Regions from separate parts of the Hydrogenispora ethanolica genome, predicted to be linked through region 1. Evidence: riboswitches for the same ligand, from Rfam matches in the RefSeq annotation. Region 1 holds a riboswitch; the other holds the start of a gene.

Region 1 (4,784 bases):
CCGAGAGAGATGGCTGCGGCATAGCTGAATCCGGTCTGCAGCGGTTTCAGCATCAGCGGCATCTCGATCCGGCAGAAGGTTTCGACTTCCCCGGCCCCGAGAACCGCCGAAGCCTCGGTCAGAGAGCGGCTCATTTCGCGGCGGGCGGTCCGCAGCACCGAATAGACGAGTGGGAAAGCGAGAAAGATTTGCGCCCAGATCACCAGGATCCATCCTGGAAGCAGCCTGCCTACCCAACCCGCCAACCCGGTGGAAAAAGTCAAAAAAGAGAATCCCAGCGGGAGTTGGCAGAGCAGGTCCAACCAGCCCCAGGGCTCTTCTCGCCGAAACCAGGCCACCAGGTAAGCAAAAGCAACTGTGGAGAAGGCAGCGATGAAAGCAATCGATAGGCTGGACCCGAGAACCTGGGCGAAGCTTTTGCCAATCGCAAAGGTAAAGCCGGTTCCCATCAGGGAGGCATAGTTGATGAAGGTAAAAGCGGACCCGGACTGCGTTTGAAAGGAACGGGCGATTACCGCAATCAATGGACTCATGAAGAAGAGCGTGATGGTTGCCAGGTAAGTCAGGAAAAGAACCGTAGCCAGCGGCTGGCGCCGGAAGCTTAGAGCGGGCCGCTCCGCTTGAAAGTTTGAATAGGCCGCCGCTGACCGGGCGAGCATTCCCTGAATCAGAAGCACCCCGGCCAACAGCAGCATTTGCAGCGCAGCGATGGTTGCCGCACCGCTCAAATTCAGCTTGCTATTAAACTCAATATAAATGAGCACCTCAAAGGTCTTATAAAGATAGCCTCCGAGAATTAAGACTACTGTAAAACTGAGAAAGGAATAGAGAAAGACCATGGTAAAGAGATAGGCCGCCGTGGGCCGCAGTAACGGCCAGACGACACGCAGCCACGTCTCCAACGCTCCGGCTCCATGCAACTGGGAGGCCTCGCTCAAGCGCGGATCGATCTTTTCCCAGCGCTCACCGAGCAAACGCAGGCAGAAGGCGAAATTATAAAAAACGTTGGCCAAGACGATTCCCCAAAAACTATAGAGGTAGTTCATCTCCCAATGGGCCTCAGGAAACAGCCCTGCTAACCACTGGGAGAAGACCCCGTTTTTGCCGTAAAAGATCACCAGGCCCAGCACGACCAGGATGCCGGGCAGCATGAAGGGAATCGCCAGCCAACTGCGGAGCAACCGTTTGCCCGGGAAATCGTAGCGGCCAAAGAAGTAGGCGCCCGGTAACGCGATGACTAGGCTGAAAGCGGCGCTGAGCAAAGCTTCGCTAAGTGAAAAAAGCAGGGTGTTCCGGAAAACTCCCGACCGGATGAATTGCCAAAGGCTGGCCCAGGCGTCAGCTCCCCAAAAAGCCTGGGCCAGTACGAAGAAGACCGGCAAATAAAAACAGCCGCCCATAATAATCAACAGGATGAGATCGCGCCGGAATTTTCTCATGGCAGGTTCGATATTTCCATTCTACTGATTAATGGCTTTCTCCCACTGGTCGAGCCAGCGTTGGAGGTTGGCCTCCACCTTCGCCTGGGGCAGGTTCAATACCCGGTCGGCCTTGGCGGCGATCCGGAAACTGGCCGGCAACGGCACGTCGGAACGGATGGGATACATGAACTGTTGTTCCGGAAGGGCCGCTTGAAAGTCGGGATCCAGGATGTAATCCACTAAAAGCGTGGCTTCCCGGGTATGTTTGCTGCCCTTGACAATGCCCATTCCCTCAATCTGGGCGTAGGCGGCTCCGTCCAGGACCAGAGCCTGATATTTTTCGGTTTTTTCACTGATAAGATGATAAACCGGACTGGTCCCATAGGAGAGGACGATGGGCGCTTCCCCGTTGGTGTACATTCCATAGGCCTCATCCCAACCCGGGGTGATCGCCAGAATATTTTTGCGGAGACTCTTCCAATATTCCAAATACCCTTTTTCGCCGTATAAGGCGATGGTCGTCAGGAGAAAAACTTGTCCCGGCGAAGAAGTCAGCGGGTTTTCGATGATGATCTTCCCTTTGTAAGCCGGATCCAGCAGGTCCTTATGAGTTCTGGGAACCTGTTTCAAGGCTTCCCGGTTGAAATTGAAAACAATAAAACCGTAATCGTAAGGGATCAACCGGAAATGGCGATCGAAGATCAGTTCTTTTTTGATGTGATTGACCGCCTTGGGACGGTAGGGGCTGAATAGATTATATTTGCCGGCCTTGGCGGCATAGTTATTATCCAGGCCGATCACCAGGTCGGCTTGGGGAGAACTTTTCTCCTGGAGCAATTGATTGAAGAGCGGCCCCGTGTCCGAGAAAGAGCGGAAGTTCACTGTGAGATGGTATTTCTCCGCGAAATGGCTTTTGATCTTTTCGATCAAGGGCACCGGAAAGCTGGAATACGTGTACACCGTCAGGGCTTGAGGAGCACTGACGCAGACTCCGGCGAGCGCAATCAAAAGTCCCACCGGAATCAGGAGACGAAGCAATTTTTTGATCATGATGGCATCCTCCTCGAATTTTTCAAGTGGGCTCCCAAACAAAACCCCCCTTTGAAAAAGGGGGGTCATCGCGTTGATTCCGAATTCTCCCTCCGCCGGCATTACCCGGGTCAGGTTCATAGGGTATGATCTCAGCCCCAAGTTCAGGAGCACCCCTTTAGGTTAAAAAATATTTTAGCATATTTCACCATTGAAGTCAAACTTTTCAGGAGAACCCCGGCTGATTTTTGGCGAAAGAAAGCATATCTCGACTGCTTCTAGGCACCCTACTATAACAGATAAGCGGAGATGGAGGAGCTTTTGGTGGTAACGAAACAACTACGAATCATCCTGGGTCTGCTGGTATTGCTCAGTCTGCCGGTTGGCGCGGTCGGTTCAACCGCCGATTCCTGGCACATCCGAATCAATATCCCGGAATACCGGCTCTATTTGTATCACGGGACTGAATTGTATCGCAGTTTCTATGTGGCGGTAGGGAAATCGGATTCACCCTCGCCCATCGGCAGTTTTTGGGTAATCAACAAAGTGCTCAACCCCACTTGGTATCCGAGCAAGCGGCAGCCGGTACCGCCCGGTCCGAACAACCCGCTGGGCAAATACTGGTTGGGATTGAACCGGCCCGGCTACGGAATTCACGGCAACAACGCCGAATGGTCCATTGGAAGCCCGGTCTCCCAGGGGTGTTTCCGGATGTATAATCACGATATTGAAGTCCTTTTCAACTTGGTACTGCCGGGAACCCCGGTGGAGATTGAATATCGGACCGTCGTAGGGGAGATGGACGAGGAACATCGCGTTTGGCTGACCCTTTTTCCCGACATCTATCGAATAGATCCTCCCGGCCGGGTGGAACAGGTGATCTCCGCTTTAAACTGGGAGGGCGAACCGCATTGGAAGTCGTTGGATGAACTCTTGAAGCATAAGCGGCCGACAGCCATCGAGGTGCCCCGGTTGATCCGCCTGGATGGGGATCTACTGGGGAACGACGGTTTCTATTGGAATCAGGAGTTCTATAGCAATGGTCTGCCAGCGACGGTTCCGGCGAGCGATTTTCCGGGGTATCAGCCTTTGAAAGCCTTGGCGGACTTCGAAGCAGGCCAATGGAAGCTGATCTGGTATCCGGAACATGATACGTTGGAGGTTTACCGCTTCAAAGTCTTGCTCAACGGCAAAATAATCGCCGGAGCCGCCGGAAGGAAGACCGCCGATCGGTTGGAGTTGAACCGCCGGCTCATCGGGCCGGCGCTCAATCTGGAGCCGGAATCCATTCCGGCGCAGAACGGACAGAGCGGAACGACTGGCTCAGTTGCGAATTTCGATTGGATCCCGCTCGATGTTTTGACCTCGACCAAGCGAGGATTGCGTTATGATTGGGATGAAACTACCTGGACGCTACGTCTAAAAACAGAGACTAAGCCGAATTAGCTCGCAAGCCGATTATTCTTTAATTTTGGGACCGGTGTTAACCTGCCATCGGTTCGCTCTCAGATTCCGAAAAATACCGTTTTGGAGTGGGGATGCGTTTCTTCTTGCGTTCGACGGAAAAAGCCCGCTCCCAAATTGATTTGGCGATTTTCGCCCCAAAGCCGGAGGCGGATAACAGTGCCCGGAGTGTACCAGATCGCCTGCCGCGCCAGATGACCGAGGCTGACCGCCATCCCGTATTTTTCCGGTTGATCACGCAAAGCATTGTCGGACCAAAGCGCTTGGTTCTCCTGAGGCTCGCCGTAGTCTGCGACGAGATACCGCAGTAATTTTTGATAATCTTGGAAACAACCGTTTAAATTGCGATTGCGGGGAGGAATGATGTAACCGGCCTGATAAAGCTGGTTCCGGTCAAACTGATAAATCAGATAGCAATTAAGCCCGGCTACCCGGGTCCGGTAGAAGAGGGATTGGTCGTCACGGAACTCCAGCTCGGCTCGTTCCTGCTGCGCAACCTGCTTCATAGAGCCGCCCCACCGGTTGCCGCGAAAATCAGAGGCTTTCCCGGACGCCGCCGAACCGATGATCAATCCGCAGAGCAAAATTCCCCAAAACCAAGATTTACGCCCCATTTTAAATCCCCTTCATGCCTAAATTTACTTCGCAGATAGGATTATTGTATGTCCGGCACTCCGGTCGTATTATGAAAAAGACTGGCAGATATGGCGCGCGATCTCAGGAGCGAGCGGAAGCCGGTGGATTTGGCTTGAGAGAGTTTATTTCGGTAACATTACGATGGTAGCGAGCCCCATCGGATCATTTTTCGCTGCCGAAACAGCTGGACCGCTTGATTCGGAAATCATAACGGACGTTTCTTTTAGCCATGGC
Region 2 (4,784 bases), on a different contig from region 1:
TTATCATTCTGCCGGGAGTGCCGGCCCGGACGGAATCTGCCGCAGGACCCGGGCGACGACATCCGCCGCGGGCAGGCTGGAAGTGTCGATTTTGGCGGTGTTTAAGGAATGGTAGAGTTTCAACCTTTCCAGGCTTAGCGTGATCTGCTCCTCAGTCCGGCCGTCCCGCGCCATCCGTTCCCGCAACGCTTCGGGGGAGCAGACCAGCGAGATTTTGACCAGCTCGATGGGAATATCCCGGAGCGGGGCCAGGATCAGATCGAAGATGAATTCGTAATGCATCACCCAGTTGAAGAGGACGTATTCGAAGGAGGAATTGGACAGGAAGTTCCGCAGCAGGTGGGTGATGTTGTCCTCGACCATCCGGCAGTTCTCCTCGGTCACGACGAAGGGGTTCATCATCCAGCACCAGTCGCCGTCGAGCCAGACCGAGGGCGCGAGCCGGCGGTGGAGTTCCCGGCAGACGGTGGTCTTGCCGACGCCGGGCGGTCCGTTGATAATGATCAGTTTTTTGGTCATGGGTATTCTCCTGCAATGGACATGAATTGGAAGCGCCTGATTTGCGAGAAACGATTCATTAATTTCCGCAAAAGAATTCAGATTGCATATTGGTTCAACACGGATGGCGGGATTTTCCTGCCGAAGATCGTAACTTGATTAAAAATTTCAGATGGAGTGATTAGAATGTCCGAATTGTTTCCCGCGCCCGTTCTGGCCTTGCCGGAGGCGGACATCCCCTTGCCGGGGATCAAGGCCTATCTTTCGCAGGCCGAAAACCACCAGATCATCTTCATGGAATTCAGCCAAGACGTGGATCTGGCCGAACATGCCCACGCCGCGCAATGGGGCATCGTCCTGGAAGGCCGGATCGACTTGTGCATCGACGGCGTTCCCCATAGCTTCACCAAGGGAGACCGCTATTTTCTCCCCGCCGGAGTCAAGCATTCCGGAAAAATCTACGCCGGGTACGCGGATATGACGTATTTCGATCAAAAAGACCGCTATCAGGCCAAAAAATAGGATGGAGAGGGGGAGGACCCGGTGTTAATCGGCGAGCAGGTTACGATCCGGCCGTTGCAAAAGGATGACCTGGAGCTGCTCTATCAATGGCGGAGCGATCAAGAGAGCATGGGTGGGTTCATGGATACGATATTGGTAAATGAAGAGAAATTTTTGGAGGGAATGGAAGCCGTGCTCGGGGATAAGGGCCGGCTGGATGCGCTGATCGAGGACCTGGAGGGCAACCCCATCGGCATCCTTAGCTACCATGAAGTCGCCGGGAGCAATGTGGCGCTGGAGATCGGCATCCTGATCGCCGAACCTTCGGCCCGGGGCAAGGGGATCGGTCGGGAATGCCTGGAGCTTTTCGTGGACCACTTGTTTGGGACCAAGCCGCTGATGCGGGTCCAGTTCCTGACCCGCGTCGACAATCACGGAATGCGCCGCAGCGGCGAGAAGGCCGGTTTCAGCCTTGAGGGAGTGTTGCGGAAATTCGCCTTGGTTCAGGGGGAGTACCGGGATTTCTGTATGATGGCCATCACCCGGGACGATTGGAAGGCAATGCGTAGTCCGGAGAAAAGCCGATAAAGGACCGTCGCTGGCGATTTTGGCCGAATCCATTGACATCCGCCGCCGGAAAGACTAAACTGAATGTAGGTTTCAAAACAATTGCATAGCCAAGTTGACGGGGAGCTGGATGAATCCGGCTGAGAGGGAACTGCTTTTCTGTTCCGACCCATAGAACCTGATCTGGATAATGCCGGCGAAGGGAAAAAAGGTGATCAAAGCTATACGCCTCCGTTGGCGCGTATAGCTTTTTTATTTTGGTTTGCGGGATCATCAGGCCGGCTCCATGGAAGGTTAAGCTTGCACAACTGCGATTTCAAACGGATTCCAAAATCAAACTATTATTTAAGGAGGAACCAACCCATGATCGGCAAAGTCAATGATGATTTTTTTCAGCGCAACATTATCGCGAGCGTCGGCCATGAGAACTCGCGGGTGGTGATCGGACCCGCCATGGGGGTGGACGCGGCGATCCTGCGGGTGGGCGACGGCTATATGGCCATTGCCGAGGATCCGATCTTCCCGAGCCTGAATATGTCCCCGGAGGATTTCGCTTTTCTCACGGTCCATATTGGCGCCAGCGACGTGGCGGTGATGGGGATCCGGCCCCGGTACATGACCTATTCGCTGTTGCTGCCGCCGGGCACGGCCGAAGCATACGTCGGCTCGCTCATCGCCAACATCAGCCGGTATGCGGCGGAACTGGGGATCGCCATTGTGGGCGGCCACACCGGTTTCTACGGGGCGGTGACCGTTCCGACCATCGGCGGGATCACGGTCTGGGGCCATGGCGACGCCTATGTTTCCCCCAAAGGGGCGCGGGAAGGCGATGACATCGTCATGACCAAGGGGGCCGGCGTGGAAGCGGCGGCGCTATTGGCCTACGAACTAAAAGATCAGCTGCTGCGAAGCCTGCCGGCGGAGATCGTCAAACGGGCGGCGGCGCGCCTGCGGGAGGTGTCGGTGGTCCGGGACGCCGCCATCGCGGCCCGCAACCCCGGCGTCCACGCCATGCATGACGCCACCGAGGGCGGACTGAAGCGGGGCCTCTGGGAGATCGCCCAGGCCGCGAAGCAGGGGATCGCGGTCCGCAGGGACGATATCTTGATTCCCGAGGATATCCGGGCGGTTTGCGGTTATTTCGGACTGGACCCCTGGGAAGTCATCAGCGAGGGCACTCTGGTCCTGACCTGCGCGCCGGAGTATACGCCGGAATTGTTGGCCGCCTACGGCGAGGCCGGAATTCCGGCCCGGATCATCGGCAAGGTGACCGGTCCGGAGAAAGGCTGCGTCTACGCAGCGGGAGGCCAAAGTTTCCCGCTGGTTCCCCCGGCCATCGATCAATTCTGGGATGTCTTCTTCAACGCCGCCGCCGTCATTCAGGAACGGTCGCAGCGCCCCGAACAGCAAAGAGCTCAAAAGCTCTGCCGGGAGCTTCAGGAAACCGTGAACCGCTTGTGCCAGCGGGAGCTGGCTCCGCTGCTGCCGGAGATCGGCGCCAACATCGCTTATGCCGCCGCGGACAGCGAGACCCTCGACCAAGTGGCCGGCATCCCGGGCCGGATCATCCGGGTCAAGGGGAAAGCGGTGGCCAGCACCGCGCCGGAGATGGGAGCCAGCACGTATATGGGAAATACGCTATTGATCGTGAGAAAATATTTCCCGGAGGCGCGTTGCGTCATCAACCTGCGGAATAACGAGGCGATCCGCCGGGCCTGCCGCAAAGGGGATTACCGGATTGCCGAGATGCCGGTCCCCGAGGGCTACCGGCAGTCGGACGAGGATTTTGCGCGCGACCTTGAGGCGGTGCTGCGGAGTTGCGGGGAGTTGCCGGATGTCATCGCGATCCCGGACCGGTTGAATCTGGAGAAGCTTATTTTGCTATTGGGAAGTACGCTGGAGGAGCTGGAAGGCAAGATAATGCGGATCACTCAAGAGTGATCCGAGAGGGGGGAGGACCCGCCACAAGATGTGTAGCGGGTCTTTTTTGCTTTTGGGAGGAGGTGACAGGGCCGCTTATTTCTATGAGATATAAAACCGCCTTCATAATCGGGAGCAAGCGGAAAGACGGATTTTTTGTTATATTGTGGTATAATTGGGATAGAAGTGACGCTGGGTTTGCTTGACTTCGGCGCAGAACTCATGAACCGGGAATATATTCATTGTGTCAATCGCCCTGAATGATAGTACTCCGCGCCTTTGCGCCTCCGCGGGAGGAGAAATAATAGGCCGGGGAAGAGTGATTCGGGGGGGGGAATTATATTATCTCCCGCAGAGGCGCGGAGGCGCAGAGAAATGACGGAAAATGAAATTGGGGCGCTCATAGTCGATACGGCAATTAGAGTGCATCGCGAACTCGGGCCCGGTCTGCTTGAATCGGTATATGCGGTAATATTGGAATACGAACTGAAGCAACGGGGTTTACAAGTTAAACGGGAGGTGCCGATTCCGATTGTATATAAAGAAATTCAATTTGATGAGAGTTTCCGGGCCGATCTGATTGTGGAAGGAAAAGTTATCGTGGAGCTAAAGTCGGTAGAACAGGTAACAGCCGCTCATAAAAAGCAGGTTCAAACATATTTGAGGCTTACTGGCTGCAAGCTTGGATACTTGCTCAACTTCGGCGAAGAACTCATGAAATCGGGAATAACCCGTTGTGTCAATCATCTTGAATCATAAAAACTCCGCGTCTTTGCGCCTCTGCGGGAGGATAAATAATAGGCCGGGATAGATTCGGAGAAATTATATTATCTCCCGCAGAGGCGCTGGGGCGCAGAAATGACGGGAAATAAAAATTGGAACGCTCATTGTGGATACAGAAATCGGTATACCTCGACAATTGACTGATGGCTGTAAGCTTGGATACTTGTTTAACTTTAGCGAAAGGATTCATAAAATTCGGAATCACCCGTTGCGTCAATCGTCTTGAAGTCATAACGCTGCGGAGAAATGATTTTGTTAATAATGAAAAAGCATTTGGGGTTCCAGCTGGCCAAATTCAGGATTAACTTTGGAGTAAATAATCTATGGATCTAAATACTCTCCTTAAGGAATTCATCACCTCCATAGACTTGGAAATCGCAACCAGAAAGCAAAAAGCAAAAATCCGTCCGCTTACAATCAAGGATGGGGAAAAGGCCTTAAGCGATTCAAACGGTAATATCTATCGATTTTTTGAGTTTTCCTACAATGTATTCCCAGATTCCCCGGCTGAAGTA

The links. Region 1 has a riboswitch for thiamine pyrophosphate ahead of EDC14_RS20245 (thiamine ABC transporter substrate-binding protein). Riboswitches for the same ligand answer to the same signal wherever they lie in the genome.
Region 2: another riboswitch for thiamine pyrophosphate. It lies ahead of EDC14_RS07535 (thiamine-phosphate synthase family protein); the one in region 1 lies ahead of EDC14_RS20245 (thiamine ABC transporter substrate-binding protein).

Annotation. Positions count from the first base shown of each region.
Region 1 is NZ_SLUN01000032.1:2,965-7,748, forward strand. Features, by position in the region: gene EDC14_RS20240 (ABC transporter permease) at 1-1,439, opposite strand, end outside; gene EDC14_RS20245 (thiamine ABC transporter substrate-binding protein) at 1,461-2,471, opposite strand; TPP riboswitch at 2,540-2,638, opposite strand; gene EDC14_RS20250 (L,D-transpeptidase) at 2,775-3,896, shown strand; gene EDC14_RS20255 (hypothetical protein) at 3,956-4,528, opposite strand.
Region 2 is NZ_SLUN01000006.1:183,925-188,708, forward strand. Features, by position in the region: gene EDC14_RS07520 (AAA family ATPase) at 4-519, opposite strand; gene EDC14_RS07525 (cupin domain-containing protein) at 685-1,020, shown strand; gene EDC14_RS07530 (GNAT family N-acetyltransferase) at 1,042-1,587, shown strand; TPP riboswitch at 1,676-1,788, shown strand; gene EDC14_RS07535 (thiamine-phosphate synthase family protein) at 1,930-3,507, shown strand; gene EDC14_RS07540 (GxxExxY protein) at 3,862-4,245, shown strand; gene EDC14_RS07545 (AAA domain-containing protein) at 4,593-4,784, shown strand, end outside.